Regions from separate parts of the Enterococcus silesiacus genome, predicted to be linked through region 2. Evidence: a T-box and tRNA genes for the amino acid it is inferred to sense, from the RefSeq annotation. Region 2 holds a T-box; the other regions hold tRNA genes.
What was found. A T-box is a leader RNA that pairs with one kind of tRNA and senses whether it is charged. The one in region 2 lies ahead of argS (arginine--tRNA ligase), so its partner is inferred to be a tRNA-Arg.

Region 1: it has a tRNA-Arg gene. The T-box ahead of argS (arginine--tRNA ligase) is inferred to sense a tRNA for this amino acid. The anticodon was not compared.
Region 3: it has a tRNA-Arg gene. The T-box ahead of argS (arginine--tRNA ligase) is inferred to sense a tRNA for this amino acid. The anticodon was not compared.

The regions. Positions count from the first base shown of each region.
Region 1 covers NZ_JXLC01000004.1:165,099-171,001, reverse strand. Annotated here, with positions in the region: gene RV15_RS04405 (ABC transporter ATP-binding protein) at 1-659, shown strand, start outside; gene RV15_RS04400 (ABC transporter permease) at 672-1,418, shown strand; gene RV15_RS04395 (ABC transporter permease) at 1,415-2,389, shown strand; gene RV15_RS04390 (hypothetical protein) at 2,601-2,930, shown strand; tRNA gene RV15_RS04385 (tRNA-Arg) at 3,201-3,272, opposite strand; gene rpoN (RNA polymerase factor sigma-54) at 3,332-4,657, shown strand; gene RV15_RS04375 (GNAT family N-acetyltransferase) at 4,718-5,212, opposite strand; tRNA gene RV15_RS04365 (tRNA-Thr) at 5,459-5,531, opposite strand; gene RV15_RS04360 (zinc-ribbon domain-containing protein) at 5,723-5,903, shown strand, end outside.
Region 2 covers NZ_JXLC01000012.1:65,371-71,273, reverse strand. Annotated here, with positions in the region: gene tsaB (tRNA (adenosine(37)-N6)-threonylcarbamoyltransferase complex dimerization subunit type 1 TsaB) at 27-746, shown strand; gene rimI (ribosomal protein S18-alanine N-acetyltransferase) at 730-1,278, shown strand; gene rimI (ribosomal protein S18-alanine N-acetyltransferase) at 1,283-1,747, shown strand; gene tsaD (tRNA (adenosine(37)-N6)-threonylcarbamoyltransferase complex transferase subunit TsaD) at 1,744-2,778, shown strand; T-box leader at 2,845-3,051, shown strand; gene argS (arginine--tRNA ligase) at 3,289-4,980, shown strand; gene RV15_RS09695 (Gfo/Idh/MocA family protein) at 5,202-5,903, opposite strand, start outside.
Region 3 covers NZ_JXLC01000023.1:3,458-9,360, reverse strand. Annotated here, with positions in the region: gene RV15_RS13975 (glycoside hydrolase family 3 C-terminal domain-containing protein) at 1-1,266, opposite strand, end outside; gene RV15_RS13970 (AraC family transcriptional regulator) at 1,397-2,428, opposite strand; tRNA gene RV15_RS13965 (tRNA-Arg) at 2,647-2,720, opposite strand; gene RV15_RS19075 (hypothetical protein) at 2,914-3,036, opposite strand; gene RV15_RS18780 (hypothetical protein) at 3,217-3,363, shown strand; gene RV15_RS13960 (GNAT family N-acetyltransferase) at 3,417-4,613, opposite strand; gene RV15_RS13955 (PTS sugar transporter subunit IIC) at 4,795-5,903, opposite strand, start outside.

The DNA.
Region 1 (5,903 bases), on a different contig from region 2:
CTGCAGAACAAAATGTAAAGTTTTTCGCGTCTTTATATGGATTAAAAGGTGATAGCCTGCAAGCAGGTATTGATTTTTCCTTAGAGTCTGTTGGGTTAGTGAGTAAAAGAAAAGAAAAAGTACATACTTTTTCAGGAGGAATGAAAAGAAGATTAAATATTGCTTGTGCAATTGCTCATCGTCCTAACCTATTAATCATGGATGAGCCAACAGTAGGAATTGACCCGCAATCTAGAAATCATATTTTAGAGTCAATAAGGAAAATGAGAGAGAATGGAATGACTATTCTTTATACAACCCATTATATGGAGGAGGTTGAAGAAATATCTACTCGAATTATTATAATGGACCATGGTGAGATTATCGCTACAGGGACAAATGAAGAGCTGAAACGGCTGTCTGGTAATAAAAAAATTATGATCGATTTAGACAAAGTCGGAGAACTTTCATTAGAATTATTTTATGATATTGACGGCGTTGATAATGTTATTTTAAATGATAACCGCATGGAAATATTTGTTAAGCGAGATGCAGAAATTTTGGATAAAATAATTACTTGTCTGACAAAACAAAATCAAATAATTATGAATATTTCGTTACAAACTGGGAATTTGGAAAGTGTATTTCTTGATTTAACTGGGCGTTATTTAAGAGAATAAGGAGGGGAGCAAATGTATCGTTTTTTCAAAATACTCCAACAAGATACAATTAGTTTATTTATTAATCCATCATGGCTTATTATGGGATTTGCATTTCCATTTTCTCTTACTGTTATTTTAGGATTGTTAACTGAAGGAATGTATGGTGGGGAATTTAGTAGTTATGATTATTATGGCGTAACAATGATGATTTTCAGTGTATTGAATTCTGCAACATTTTCTGCAAATTGCTTTTTAGAGGAACGTGTTAAAAATCCAAATATGCGAATTATTTATTCGCCAGTACCATCATTATTTATTCCATTGGCCAAAATTATGGGAACTTTTATTTTTACTACTGTTTGTTACACTCTAACTGGAGTGATTCTCTCTATTTTGTTTGGCGCAAATTATGGTATGGGTGTAGCAGCTATTCAAGTATGGGTTTTATTTTTAGTGTTGAACTTCTTTTGTTGCTGTTTAGGGGTGCTCGTATGCTGTATTTTTAAGGATGAAGGAGTAGCAAACCAACTAATCAGTTTGATTAGTGCGTTGATTGCCATTGCTTCAGGCTTGTTTTTCCCTTTATCCAGTATTAGCAAACAAATCCAAAAATTTAGTGAGATACTTCCACTGACCAGAGTAACCGATACAATTTTTCAACTGATTTATGATGATCATACGAAAGCATTTCTGCCTAGTTTGATTATTCTAGTGATACTATCTCTAATTAGTATTATTTTTTGTGGTTACTTATTCAAAGGGGAGGATTATTTATGATAAGTATAATTAAAAATGACTGGTTACGTACTAAAAATAGTATAGCTAGGATCGGAATTATGTTTGTGCTTATTCTAGCTGTTATTATCCTTTCTTTTGTTTTATCAAATCGGACAGCAGTTGTAGCAACAGTTGCGGTTGTTGGTGAAAAAAATGAAGTGACAATTCAATCAAAACAGTTAAATATAATTTACGTAGATCAAAAGCCATTGAAATCTGAACTTGTAAAAGGTAGTTATGATGCAATTGTTTCTACTGATGGGCTAAAAGGATATACTATTGAGACCATCAAAGGTGAAAATTTCAAGTCCCAACTTACTGATGTGCTAGAAGATTCAATAAATTCAACTGATCTATCAAGTAATACAAAAGATAGTTTAGGTGTCACACTTCTCAGCTACTTACTGATGTTTTTAATGATGGCTAGCTTAACAAATATGATGTTATTTAGTGAAGAAAAAGAAAAACATCTATTGGAGCGTATTGTTACTGCGCCAATTTCCTTTGTTCGAATACTTATAGGTCATTCATTATTTGCTTTTCTTTTAATTTTTCTCCCTACATTGTGCTTTATCTTTGGTGTGAATGTAGTCTTTCAAAAAGAGTTTGGGATGTCTTATTGGCAATTAAGCCTACTGTTACTATTTGTTTGTCTATTTGCTACAAGTTTTTCTTTGTTGATTGCAGCTATTTTCAAAGAGGGTGACAAAGCCAACATGTTTGGATCACTACTCATTATTATTACAACTATGTTGTCAGGTAGTTTCTTTTCATTCGAAGGAGGTAATCTTTGGTTAGAAAAAATAATTCAGGTTATGCCTCAAAAGAGATTTATATTGTTATTCAAAGATATCGAAATAGGGAAGGACTTATCAACAGTAATCCCAAATACGGTTTATATTGGTCTATTAATTGTTCTCTTTTATGTTCTTGCAATTTTTAAAACTAAAAGAGATTATAAACTGAATTAAAATAGATAGAATATATTGTCTAGAGAGCATAAATTTTTTTATTTTAGTCAACTAGTTATGTATATTGGCTCTTATTTCATTTTATTCACACTTCAAAACAATTGTTCTGTTAAGCAAGATAAACCTAAGACAAGAGAAATTCAACCAGTATTTCCTAGAGGAAAGTTTAGTAGAGCAATTCAATTTTTTAGAGTGATACAAAGGAGTAAAAATGAAAAAAGAATATTTTTTCAAGAATATTAAAAATGAAGTTGAACAACGAATAAATAAAGAAAATGAATTTGCAATTAGCTATGTTAGGTTGTTTTTATATGGACATAGACTAATTCTCTCCAATTTAGTAGGAAAAATAGCCATAAATGATGAGGTAAAAATAAATAGTATACAAGAAAAAGGCAATCTGTTATTTACAATAGAAAGTCTGTCTGTTTGTTATGATATCGTTATGGAGGAAAGAGGGGTCATAAAAAAGATATATACGGAAGACTCTAGAGTTGTGATGTACAACACACCGATCATACTTTTAGAAGCAATTGAGTAGTTTTTACATGTTTTGACTAGATTTAAAGTTTTAATAAGAAATTTAATTATAAATTAGAAGATTAGTCTAGGGATAAAAACCTAGACTTTTTCTTTTTTAAAAAATGATCAAGAATGCATAAGAGCAAGAACTAATTGACTGATAAATAATCAGCAGCTGGAAATTGAAAAACATAAGGGCATTTTTTATGATACAATAGGGGAGGAAAAAAGTTTTAATTTGAATAAAAAAAATACCCTCTTTAGTGTTAAGGGGGTACTAATTATAAAACGCGCCCTGAGGGAATCGAACCCCCGTCTCAAGAACCGGAATCTTACGTGATATCCACTACACTAAGGGCGCAAGCACGTTTACTAGTTTAGCTGATATTTCGATAAATTACAAGGGGGAGGACCAAAATAATGAAATTTGAACAACATTTATCACAACAACAAAAACAAGTCCAAAAACTTGCAATGACCCAGCAATTACAGCAGTCGATTCAGATTTTACAGTACAATTCAGAAGAACTTTTCGCATACATAGAAGCTAAATCGCTAGAAAATCCATTGATCGATATTCACACAGAAACAAACTATGGTGATTTTCCAAGTTCCGGTAGTCGAACATATACGAATGAAGAAAATAATTATTTGAATCAAATTCCTGATGAGCATACTTCGCTTTTTGAATATTTGATCGATCAAATTCATTTGAATTATCGGGATACTTATCTGCGTACTCTAGTATTATTTTTGGTTGAATATATTGATTTAAACGGCTACTTGATGATCGACTTAGAGGAGGCAACGCTAAAAACTGGAGCAACAGCAATCGAAATGCTCGATGCTTTGACGTTGATTCAGCAATTAGATCCAGCAGGAGTTGGGGCAAGAGACTTGCATGAGTGTTTATTGCTGCAAATTGAGCGAGATGAAACAGCACCAGAGTTAGCTTATATTGTCATAGAAGAAGAATTCGATCATTTAGCTAATCGTAAATGGGGAATGATCGCTAAAAAGTTTGATGTCGCATTATCGGAGATCCAAACGATTTTTGATTACATTCAAACGTTAACACCAGCGCCAGGTAGTATTTTTGAATCCACTTCTGGGTTATATATCCGCCCAGATTTAACACTACGCATCAAAGACAAGCAGCTAACGGTTCGTTCCAATAAAACTGGCACCCCGACTATTCAGTTCCAACAAGCTTATTTTGAACGGATGGAAGCAACGGATGACAAAGAAGTGCAGGACTACATCAAGGAAAAGAAAAATGAGTTCGAATGGCTGGAAAAAACGATTATTCAACGTGGCGATACGATTTTAAGAGTCGGTACAGAAATTGTCCAACGTCAGCAAGAATTTTTTTTCAAAGAAGATCGTCCGTTAAAACCAATGACGTTAAAAGAAATTGCGGAAACGCTGAATATTCATGAATCTACAGTTAGTCGAACAGTGAATGGTAAATATTTAGAAACGGAATTTGGTGTTTTTGAGCTACGTTCATTTTTCTCTCATGGTTTATCGAATGATAATACAGGAGAAGAAACTTCAACTAGCAGTATCAAAAAACAATTACAAGCATTAGTAGATAACGAAAATAAAGCCAAACCACTCTCCGATCAGAAACTAGTAGATTTGTTAAAAGAACAAGAAATTGAAATTTCCCGTCGTACCGTTACAAAATATCGGGAGGCATTGGGAATACCAGCTTCGTCTAAACGAAAACGATATGATGATTGAAAAAAAGCGTCTAACTCTTGAGGGTTGCTCAAAGGGTTAGACGTTTTTGGGAATAATAGATCAAGGTTGCCAAATCAAATGCTCAGAAAGTAAGCCAGCTTCGATACCTTGCCAGACAGAGACAAAGTGATTCTTTTCTAATAGATGTTTTGATGCACCATTTTTAGGATCGATTATGGCGTAAGTGGTGGCTTGAGAGAGTCGTTCTGATTGTTTTATCAGGTTTAATAAACGAGCTATTATTTGTGTAGCATAACCTTGTCCCCATTGTTCGGGTAAGAGCATGTAACCGATCTCGATTTTATTTTCTTCATCCCAAGATAATTTACCAAAGCCAATATAGGTATCTTGATCAAAGATTTTATAGTAGCCAGTTTGATCAGTGTGAGTCGTATTGTAAGCTAAAATCTTTTCAAAATTTTCAGCAGCTTCAACTTCAGACTCTGCTTTTTCAGTGATATAACGCATCACGCGAATATCTTTAGTGAGAATAGAATAAAGATGTTGGTCATTTTTTTGATAGAATTCGAAGCTTAAATTTGCATAATTAGACAACCTGTTTCACCTCTTAAAAAGTATATTTTCTTTTATTATATCTGTTTTTTGCTAAAATAGAACAAAAAGAGGCTGGGCTATAACTCTATGAGTTACATCCCAGCCTCAAGGAATCCGAATAAACGGTGGGAGCAGAAGCAACTCCTTCGGAAATAAGCTGAAATTCACAAAAATTTGAAAAACAATTTTCGTGAATTCCTTCTTATTTCTCGGAGTTAAACACTTCTGTCCCATCCTCTTTCGATAAGCCACCTGACGGATTCGAACCGTCGACCCCCACCTTACCATGGTGGTGCTCTACCAGCTGAGCTAAGGCGGCACTATTAATAATACAAATAACAGATTACCGTAGAAACTCAGCTTTGTCAATCAATTTCTGTTCACTATGCAAGATCAAAAAAAGTTTAAAAGTGTTATATAATGAATGATCAATTTGATTGGGTATTCAACTATGTTATTGACACAAGCTAGTGTATATTGTTAAACTGAATCAAAGGGGAGAAAATAAATATGTTTATTGTTTGGGGTAGTACAGGATTTGAAAAAGATTTAGGTGATACAGTAATTCAATGTGACTGCAGTCACTGTAACAACGAAGTGATCATGCAAGGAAAACAAATCGGACGGAAATTCACGTTATTTTGGATTCCACTTTTTACAACATCATCCAGTCATTACTTGCTGTGTCCTA
Region 2 (5,903 bases):
TACATGATGAAAGAAAGGGATTTTTTGTGCGGATTTTAGCAATTGATACTTCTAATCAAACATTGACAGTCGCTGTTTGTGAAGAGAAGAAAATAATAGGACAATATACAATCACTGTAAAGAGAAATCATAGCTTAACCCTGATGTCAGCCATCACACAATTGGTCAAAGATGTTGGATTAACTCCCAAAGATATTGACCGCATCGTAGTGGCTCAAGGCCCAGGCTCTTATACAGGATTAAGAATAGGAGTCACAACGGCAAAAACACTTGCCTATACCTTAAATAAAGAATTAGTCGGTGTCTCCAGCTTGAAGACACTAGCGGCAAACTGCACTGGTATCTCTGGGCTTATCGTGCCCTTGTTTGATGCTCGAAGAAACAACGTTTATACTGGAGCTTACGAATATAACGAAGGTGTGTTGACTAGCGTTATTGCGGATCAACATATTGCTTTTGAAGAGTGGCTTTTGCAGTTGAAAGAATTTAATCAGGTTTATTTCGTTGGGGAGGATGTCGAAAAATTTCGTTTACAAATCACATCTATCTTGCCGAATGCTAAAATCTGTACCATTGCTCAATGGCAGATTCCAAATGCTGCAGTGCTTGCAGAGCTTGGCCGGGTGAGTGAACCAGTAAACGATATCCATCAGTTTTTGCCTAATTATTTAAAACGAGTAGAAGCAGAAGAAAACTGGCTGAAAGATCATACACCTGAGGTAGAAAATTATGTTGAAAAAATTTAATCTTTTTCATAGTATTCTAGGTCTCTTCTTTAAAAATCGTCCGTATGATGAGCAAACTGTTATGCTTGCTGGTCAGGAATATTTTGTACGGGCAATTAAGTTGGATGATATCAAAGACTTACTTTCAATCGAACGCGAGGTCTACGCAGGAGAACTCCCTTGGACTAAGACAGCCTTTTTAGTCGAGCTTCAATCTGCTGAACCACATTTGTATTTACTGATTCAAAAAGACGGACAAACGATTGGATTTATTGGCTGTCGCATATTTGGTCAAGATGCCCACATTACCAATGTTGCTGTTTTGACTAAGTATCAAGGGAAAGGGCTGGGGAGTTTTTTGATTAGAGAAGTTCAGCGATTTGCTAAACTCAATCAGTGTGAGATGATTTCTTTAGAAGTTAGAATCAGTAACAAAAATGCACAGCGTGTCTATCGACAACTTGGCTTTGTATCTAATACGATCAAGCCTGATTATTATACGGAAAATAAAGAAGATGCGCTAGAGATGATTTTATATTTAAAAGAAGAGTGAAGCGATGTATTATTCAAAAGAAAATTTACCAGCAGAACAACCTGCGGAAAATCTTTGGTCGGTCAGTGAACAATCTTATAATCATGGCTCACCTTGGTCGCAAAAGCAATTTAGTATTGACCTAGCGCAAAAAACGAGTGATTATCTTGTCTTGATTCAAGAAAATCAATGGATCGGTTTTGTCAGCTATCATTTGGTTTTAGATGAAGTCGAAATTACCCACGTTGTGATTCATAAAGAATTTCAACAAAAAGGATATGGCGGTCAATTGTTCGATCACTTGCTCCAACGATTTGTCGAGCAAGAAGTTTGTCAAGTCTTTTTAGAAGTGCGTGAGTCTAATTTAAAGGCACAAAAACTATATGAAAAAAAAGGATTCAAAACAATCAATCATCGGAAAAATTATTACAGTCATCCTAAAGAAGACGGGATCGTTATGTGTTTAACAGTTAAGGAAGTGAATCAATGACTTTTTTTAATAAAGAAAGAAAATTACTATTGGCTATTGAAAGTAGTTGTGACGAAACAAGCGTTGCAGTGATTGAAGATGGCGCTAAAATTTTATCCAATATCGTGGCTTCTCAAGTGAAAAGTCATAAACGTTTTGGCGGCGTCGTACCAGAAGTTGCTAGTCGTCATCATGTGGAAGAAATCACGTTATGTATTGAAGATGCTTTAGTTGAAGCTGGTGTAGAACCCAGTGATTTGAGTGGCGTTGGGGTTACGTATGGACCTGGTTTGGTCGGTGCTTTATTGATCGGAATTTCTGCCGCCAAAGCATTTGCTTGGGCGCATGATTTGCCTTTGATTCCAGTCAATCATATGGCTGGACACATTTATGCGGCGCACTTTGTGAAACCTCTGCAGTTTCCATTGATGGCCTTATTAGTCAGCGGTGGTCATACGGAATTAGTTTACATGAAAGAAACAGGTTCATTTGAAATCATCGGTGAAACGAGAGATGATGCAGCAGGTGAAGCGTATGATAAAGTCGGTAGGGTTTTAGGCTTAACTTATCCAAGCGGCAAAGAAATCGATGAGCTAGCGCATCTTGGACAAGACACGTATCATTTTCCTCGGGCAATGATCAAAGAAGACAATTATGATTTTAGTTTTAGTGGCTTGAAAAGTTCGTTTATCAATACGGTTCATAATGCTGAACAGCGTGATGAAGAGTTGATAGTAAACGATTTGGCTGCAAGTTTTCAAGCGAGTGTGATTGATGTTTTAGTTGATAAAACGATTCGGGCTTGTAAAGAATATCCAGTCAAACAATTAGTGATGGCAGGTGGTGTTGCAGCCAATATGGGCTTGCGTGATCGGTTGGGCAAAGAAGTGACCGAAAAACTCCCAGGAGTCAGGTTTATTGTTCCGCCGCTTAGACTATGCGGAGATAACGCAGCAATGATCGGAGCCGCAGCATTTGTTGAAGCTGAAAAAGGACATTTTGCAGATTATCACTTAAACGCGGAGCCTGGTTTATCCTTTATGACGATCTAAACGTAAAAATCAATAGACAAGACTAGGCATAAAGAAAAATATTTGCTATAATGAATCCAGTTTAATAATGATTCATAGAAAAAGAAAGTACTTCATTACCTATTATCTAAGCGATTTCGGGCAGGTGAAAGCCGAAAATAATCAAATGAAGGAAGCGCACTTTGGAGAATCTGCCTAAGCAGACGGCAATCTACCGTTAACAGATTAAGTGGGTTCGTCTTGATAAAAGTGCGAACAATTAGAGTGGTACCGCGGGAAAATCTCGTCTCTGGTGTTTTTTAACACTAGGGACTTTTTGCTGTTCATCACTGCGACTGGCTTCGTCTGAGCAGATGATGAACAGTACTTGGCGACCAACGGGAGAGAAGTTTCAATACTAGTGAATCACCAATCGCCTTAGGCTAACAAATCAATAGTACACTTTCTCAACAACAAGCTAAAAGCCAATGAATAATTATCGACTAACAAGTTCCTATTAAACAATAACACTCAACCATTAGGAGGATATCTATGAACAACAAAGAAATCGTAGCAAAAGCCATTTTCGAAGTGGTAAAAGAGGACCTATCTTTAGAAACCGTTACACAATTATTGGAAAATCCTAAATCTGTCGATCACGGCGATGTAGCTTTTCCAGCCTTCTCATTAGCTAAAGTATACCGTAAAGCGCCACAGCAAATCGCCGCTGATTTAGCTGAAAAAATCGCTGGAACTGACTTTGAAAAAATCGAAGTAGTTGGGCCTTACTTGAACTTTTTCATGAATAAAAAAATGGTCAGTCAAGCAGTGATTGGTCAAATTGCTAAAGAAAAAGGGCATTATGGCGATAGCTCCATTGGCGGAAAAGGCAATGTCCCAATCGATATGTCTTCACCTAATATTGCAAAACCAATTTCAATGGGGCATCTACGTTCAACGGTAATTGGGAATTCTATTGCTTTTATCCTTGAAAAAATTGGTTACACACCGATCCGCATCAACCATTTAGGTGATTGGGGCACACAGTTTGGTAAATTGATTGTGGGCTATAAAAAATGGGGTTCAGAAGAAGCCGTTAAAACGGCACCAATTACTGAATTATTACGTTTATACGTACAATTTCATGAAGAAGCCGAAACACAACCTGAATTGGAAGAAGAAGCTCGTGCTTGGTTTAAAAAACTAGAAGAAGGCGACGTAGAAGCAACTGAATTATGGCAATGGTTCCGTACAGAATCATTAAAAGAATTCGATAAAATCTATTCCATGTTGGAAGTTTCATTTGATTCATACAATGGAGAAGCGTTCTACAACGATAAAATGGATGAAATCGTAACAATGCTAGAAGAAAAACATTTACTGCAAGAAAATCAAGGGGCTGAAATCGTCGATTTATCTGCATATGAGCTAAATCCTGCCTTGATCAAAAAATCAGATGGTGCCACTCTTTATATCACACGTGATTTAGCGGCTGCTGTTTATCGTAAACGTAACTATGATTTCGCAAAATCAATCTATGTTGTCGGTAATGAACAAAGTAACCACTTCAAACAATTAAAAGCTGTTTTAAATGAACTTGGATTTGATTGGTCGAAAGACATGCACCATGTTCCGTTTGGTTTGATCACACAAGGTGGTAAAAAACTATCGACACGTAAAGGAAAAATTGTTTTACTTGAAGAGGTACTGAATGAAGCCGTTGAATTAGCTAATAATCAAATTATGGAAAAAAATCCTGATTTACCAGATCGTGAAGAAGTCGCAAGACAAGTTGGGATCGGCTCTGTTATTTTCCATGATCTTAAAAATGATCGGTTGAATAATTTTGATTTCGTGTTGGAAGAAGTTGTGCGTTTTGAAGGAGAGACAGGCCCGTATGTTCAATATACGCACGCTCGTGCGATGAGTATTTTAAGAAAAGCAAACTTTACCATCGATGAAACAAAAGAGTATGCGCTAGATGATAAAGAAAGTTGGGAAGTCGTTAAATTATTACAAAAATTCCCAGATATTGTCTTGCAAGCAGCAGAAAAATATGAGCCTTCTGTGATTGCAAAACATGCGATCCAAGTTGCCCAAGCCTTCAATAAATACTATGCTCATGTTAAGATCTTAGCAGAAGATGAGCAAAAAGAATCACGTTTAGCTTTAGTTTATGCAATGGCAACAATTATTAAAGAAGATTTACGTCTGTTAGGTTTACATGCACCAAATGAAATGTAATGAAGAAATTTGAAGTTGATCTGGAAAATGCCTGATTTTTAGACAGTGACGTGATTTTCGCAACTCGTTTTTACTTCGACGATTTATTCAAATGGTGGAGCTGGGCCTGAAATGATGAACCTATATTTGAAGGGAAAAATATGGCAGTCCAGTCATTCAATTTTAAAGGATCAGACAAAACGACTTGTACGTTTTGTCTGATCCTCTTTTGATCAATTCCATTATTGGGCTTGATTTAGCCAAGTTTGTTGCATCTGGTCTAAAAGATCGATTACGTCCTTTGTTAAAAAGAGTGAACGATTCGTTCTGTTACCTTCAATCATTTCAATCATATTCGTAATTTCATAATTTAGTGCTTGAGTACTGCTGCCAGAAACAATTGTTTCTGCGGTGCCATCATTGAAAAAGATCTTTGCTTCATCCGCTCGTGGATAATCGTTGATTACAATATAAGCATCCTCGAAGGCGACGATACCTTGCTTTGGCATTTTTGCTTGGAAGCTTAAAGAAACAGTGGCTATTTCTTGTGCTTGATTTTGCAGAATACTTGCAGACTGTTCATCCACACCCGTTGAAAATGGCTGCATAACAGAAGCAATCACTTGTGGCTGAGAGGTAAAGAACCAGCGGGCAAAAGATACTGCGTAAGTCCCGATATCTAACAGAGCACCGCCTGCTAAATCAGGATTGAAAAAGCGGTTCAGTGGATCAGGCTCTTTATAACTACCAAAAGGAGCCTGAATCATTTTTAGCTTGCCAAAACGCTTCGTATCGATTTGACTGCGTAATTCTTGGTATAGTGGCATATTAAAAATCGTCATCGCTTCAGCTAAAATCAATTTTTTTTCCTCAGCTAATTTCATTGCTTCAGCCAGTTCGTCACTATTCATCGTAATGGCTTTTTCACAAAGAACGTGCTTTCC
Region 3 (5,903 bases), on a different contig from region 2:
ACTACGATCTACCCCTTCTGACTCATAGCTTTCGTCTAAACCTAGGAAGACTAAGAGCGTATCTGCTTGACCAGCAGCTTGTAAAGCTTCATCATAGACAGCTTTTTTGGTATTACCGTAACGCTCGAAGCCTTTTGCATAAGCCACGACCTCAATATCTGTTTCATCTAAGGCATTTAAAAGATTATCAAGCTTGTAAGCATTGATTGATGAACTACCAGCCCCTTGATAACGAGGTGTTTCTGCAAAATCGCCGATCACCGCGACTTTAGTTTTAGAATTTAAAGGTAAACAATTGTCTTTGTTTTTTAGTAGAACCATCGACTGACTTGCAATATCGACAGCTTTTTCATGATGTGCTTCCATATCGGCAGCCTCAGCAGGTAATGGCTTAATTTTATCAACAACTTTTAAGAACTCTAAAACACGGGTGTCAAGTATCGATTCTTCAAGGTCTCCAGAACGGACAGCGTTTACGATTTCTAAATCGGTAACACCAAGAGTTGAAGGCATTTCAAGTTGGTTACCAGCCTTTAAACCAGCAACACGGTCATTATTGCCGCCCCAGTCTGTGACAATTAAGCCATCAAAGCCCCATGTTTTTTTGAGGACTGTATCTAAAAGATAATCATTCTCATTGGTATATGTGCCATTGACTTTATTATAAGAGGTCATCATCGAAATTACCTTTCCCTCTTGGACAGCCATTCTAAAAGATTCAAGGTAAAGTTCATGCAATGCACGTTTATCAACAATTTCATCAATCGTCATTCGTAAGTACTCTTGAGAGTTAACAGCAAAGTGTTTCGCACACGCCGCAATCCCTTTCTCTTGCATACCTCGAATCAGTGCAGATGAGAGTTTACCAGATAGGTAAGGATCCTCTGAAAAATATTCGAAGTTACGCCCTGATAATGGATCCCGTTTGATATTCATACCAGGTCCTAAAACGACACTAATAGATTCGGCTGCTGCTTCTGTACCAAGCGCTACTCCCATTTCACGAATAAGATCAACATCCCAGCTATTTGCGATAGTCGCTGCAGTAGGGAAACATGTTGCTGGAATACTTCCATTAATCCCTAAGTGATCAGCATCACCAATTTGCTTACGCAGCCCATGGGGACCATCTGTGAGCATAATCGCTGGGATGCCATATTGTGGCAAACTCTGTGAATACCAAAAATTTTCTCCTGACATAAGGGATGCTTTTTCCTCAAGTGTCATTTTTCCAACAAGTGTACGATAATCAATTTCATATGTCATGATACAATATCCTCCTCAACCTGAATCTTGAAATAGTTAAGTTCAAGATATAAGAGTATTATAGAGTGATTTGAATACCCTGTCATTGTCTTAGAAAGTTAAAAAAAAAGACTATCTAGCTTTTTAAGCACTAAATAGTCTTTTCACGATACTCTTTTGGTGTAACACCCGTCATTGATTTAAATAATTCATAAAAATAAGTCATGTTTGTATAGCCGACTTTCTGGGCAATTTCCATGATCGGCTCATCCGTTTTCCGTAACATTTCCTTAGCTTTTTCGATGCGAACCTCCTGTAATAGATCCGTATAAGTTTTTCCAGAAACTTCCTTAATTATGCGATTAAAATAGGATTTAGAAAATTTCAAATAATCAGCCAAATCAGTCAAACTAGCAGAACCATAGTAATGATCTAAATATTGAGTTACCTCATGAAATATTAGGAGTTTATGGTTTCTTCCCGAGTCTTTGACTATCGTTGGCGTTTCTTTTGAGAACCTGTCCAGTATACGAAGGCCAGCAATTCGAACCAGGTCAGCATATCCTATAGTACGTATTGTTAGCTCATCACGCATGAGTTCTGTGTAGTGTCTCAAAAATTGTCCGCCATCTTTAGTATCGATAAACCACGCTTCACTATCCTTATTATGCACTTGGAAAGTCTGATTGATAAAATGACGAAACTTCGTGTTTTGTATAGCCTGAAGTGTATTATCATGAAAGAAATTTTCGTTAAAGCCAATAATATACAACTCTAGAGGTTCCAATGAAATGACATCACTATGATTTGTATTTGAATTAATAAACAAGGCAGAACCAGTATTCAGCGTATAAAAATCTTTTTGAACCTTAATGCGTAATGATCCCTTAGTTACAAAGTAAAGTTCTAAGTGTTTATTACGGTGATACGGACTTAATATTTCGTCGTATTCGGGAAGAAATCCGTTATGATTGAGGCGTGTTTTCAAAGATTCTATCGTCGAACTATCAAAATTAAATTGTTCAGGTTCTAAGTAGACAAACTGTGTTTCACTATGAAGGGTATGATGTTGTACAGTCCATTTTGTAACGTAGAGCAGATCATCAAAATACATTTGTCCCAAACGATTATACTTAAGATTTGACTTGTTAGGATACCCACGGATATTATCCTTTATTTCCATAACATACCTCTTTTATTTTTTCTACAAACTATAACATATCCTTGTGAATAATCCTTGCTGAATTGATTGCTTAACTTGTACAACAAGCACTTGGTGGGATAGATAGACAAAAAGTGTCTACAAAGATTTAACACTATTTGATTGAATGGTACTATATAGGAACATGTATAAAAAACTGAAAACCGTTATTACAAAGGCTTCCAGCGGACTTTCTATGACGTCCCAGACAGGAATCGAACCTGCGACGTTTCGCTTAGGAGGCGAACCCTCTATCCTACTGAGGTACTGGGACAAAATAAAATTTAATACTCCCCTCCGACTGATTAAAAACCAGATGTGTCCTTTCTTTGGAGGCGATTGCTCTATCCTACTGAGCTACGAGAACATTTACCTACTTATTTTAAAAGTCTTTTCAGTCAGTGTCAATGAAAAATAAAAAGAAAGCAATCCTGACCTAAAAATCAAGACTGCTTTCCCAATAGTTTCTATTTTTTAACGTTCTTTTTGCCTTTCAGCATTTTGACCAAATAAAGCCCACCGACAACAACGGCTAATGTTTTCCCGATTTTACCATTTCTTGCGACTTTTTCTTCTTTTGTTTTACTCATGCTGTTCACTGCCTTTCAATTTTAAACTTTTTATACGTATCTTTATCTTATATTATAAGGACTTCTAGCTAGTTCCGCTAATCATTTGCTTACAGTCTAAAAACTCGCAAAGTCTATCTATCGATGTTAAGGTTGAACCATACCATTCAGGTAAATAAAAAGAAAGTAGAGGTAACAGGTATGACTGATAAACCAAAAGAAAAAGTGTTTGCTGAACGCCAAGATAATTATAAACAGGAAAAAGAAGAAATTTTTAAAGAAGCGTTAAAAGACTATCATGAAGAACCCTCAGGAGAAACAATAGAAGATGACGAAAGTAAGGCATAAATTAAAATAGACGACGTGAGCATTGGAACAACCAACTCACCTCGTCTATTTTTTTAAAAGTAATCTGCTAAAATTGGCTTACCTTTTACTAAGCGCTGATCCAATGATTGAATCAGCTTTTCTGTCCCTGTGATTTTTCCATAAAAATATAATTCACTCCCGGTACGGTACCCCATAAAAAGTTGTGTCAAAACTTGGATCGTGCTGATAATCGCTTCATCTTCTGTCAATGATTCAGGAATTTGGTCGAGCTTTTTGACAGTACTCTGACCCAGTTCAGTTATTTGTAATTCCCAGATTCCTTGGTTCCACGAACCATACTCATCTTCAACTTTAAGATAATACGTTTCTTTATCCCCTTCTGTAAAAGGATATTTACCAAGAAAACTTGCTAGATCAACAATTCTGGCCATCATAAAAGGGGTGATTTTCATTTCTACTAAAGGAGACGACATCAGATAGCTTAGATTTGTGCCATCAAACCCTGTTTCTAAATAAAATTCTCGCGATGACCCACTATGTGAACCAATAAAACGAACGAGCGATTGAAAGGCTTGATTTGTTACATAGCCCCATTCCTTAATAACAAAACGCTCTGCACTAGATTGATAGATCAAATATCCCAGAGGGTTTCCCAACTCATCTTCATAGAGCGCAAATCGATTCTTATCATCCAGACCAAATGCATAACCAAACCACCAATCATCCCGAATCACTGCCCCTCTTTGATTGCTTGATAACTCAGAATAAATATGCTGACAGACACTTTGGGCTTTTTCATAAGTCACTCGTTTCATCTGGCCTGGTGTTGCTTTCATGTTTGGCCAATCTGCTGCCTTAACTGTATAACTAATTTGCTCAAATACTTGCTCAAAACCATATTTTCGATAAAAAGAATATGAAAACGGCGCTAAGTAAGCAAGTTCAACCTTGTTTTCAGCTAATTCCGTTAACAGCTGTTTCATAATCATTGAAATACCACCTTGTCCTCGATATTCAGGATAAGACGAAACACAACCAATGCCAGCCATTTGATAACTCGTTTCGTGGAAGGCTACTTTAAATGGCGTAGAAATAATTTGGCTTGTTAAGGTATTTCCTAAAAAATACCCATAATTCAACGAATGAGCAACCATGGTCTTGAAACGTAATTTTCGTTCTTCCGTTGGCTCAGCATTAAAAGCATATGCTGCTAAATCAAATATCTCATCAATTTTTTCTTCACCCATAAGACGTACTTCTTTTTCCACTGTGACCACCCTAACTAAAATAACGATTTACTTTTCATTGTACTCCAATGAAGAGCGATGTCCAGAAAAAAGTGAACTCTGTCAATGGACAAAAAAGACTAGGATCTGACTACCAACGTCAGATCCTAGTCTCATCATCTGATGTTCATTTACACTAAATAAGGCTAAAAAGATTGTCCTCTTATTCTTCTGGCTCACCTAGATTTGGATCCATTTTATTTGCTGCAATAACAAACGGTGCCCAAATCATAAATGCCACAGCCAAATTGACGATCGTTAAAACAATTGCTCGCCAATCACCTGCTGTTGCTAAGAACCCACTAATAATCGTTGGCATTACCCAAATCACATTTACAACAACAGGATTCACTAATCCAGCCATTGTTGCAAAATAAGCGATCGTAGCTGTTGCTATCGGTGCTAAGATGAATGGGATCAGCATAATCGGATTCAATACAACTGGCATCCCAAACATGACTGGTTCATTAATATTGAATAGTCCTGGTCCTATGCCAAGTTTGCCGACCGTTTTATAATCCGCCCGTTTAGATAAAAGCAGGATTGAGATAATCAAGACCAGTGTCACACCCGCTCCACCAGGCCAAACGAACGCTTCAAAGGAACCCGCAACCCATTTATAAGGGATTTCTTGTCCTTGTTGGTAAGCATTAGTATTATCAACCATCGCAACACCATAAATCGATTGTAAAACCGGTGACATAATGTTCGTTCCATGAAGTCCGAAGAACCATAAAACATGCACTAACAACACAATTAAAAGAACAGCTCCGTAGCCCTGAGACAAACCGAGCAATGGCGTTTGAATCGATTCAGAGATCCAGTCGATCAATAATTTTCCTGTTAATTGTTCAAATACATGATAAATCAATCCTGAAACATATAAAGCTGTTACCCCTGGAATAATTGCAGCAAATGCTTTGGAAACTGCTGGTGGAACAGAATCTGGCATTTTAATGACAATATTTTTCTTAATCAATTTAGCAAATATAATAACAGAAATAAACCCAAAAATCATTGCTGTAAATAAACCTGTACCACCCATGTATTTACTAAATGGGAAATAACCCCAAGCAGCTGCATCAACAGCTGAAACACCATCAATCGTATTGACAGTCGCACCTGCATCTGTAAACAGTTGAGCAATATTTTTTGGCAATTTTTCAGCCAAAGTAACAGTTGCTGTTGCACTTTGTGGTAAACCAATAAAAAATGCCGCTAATGATACCAACATACCCGATAACGCATCAACATCATAAGCTCTTGCAACGT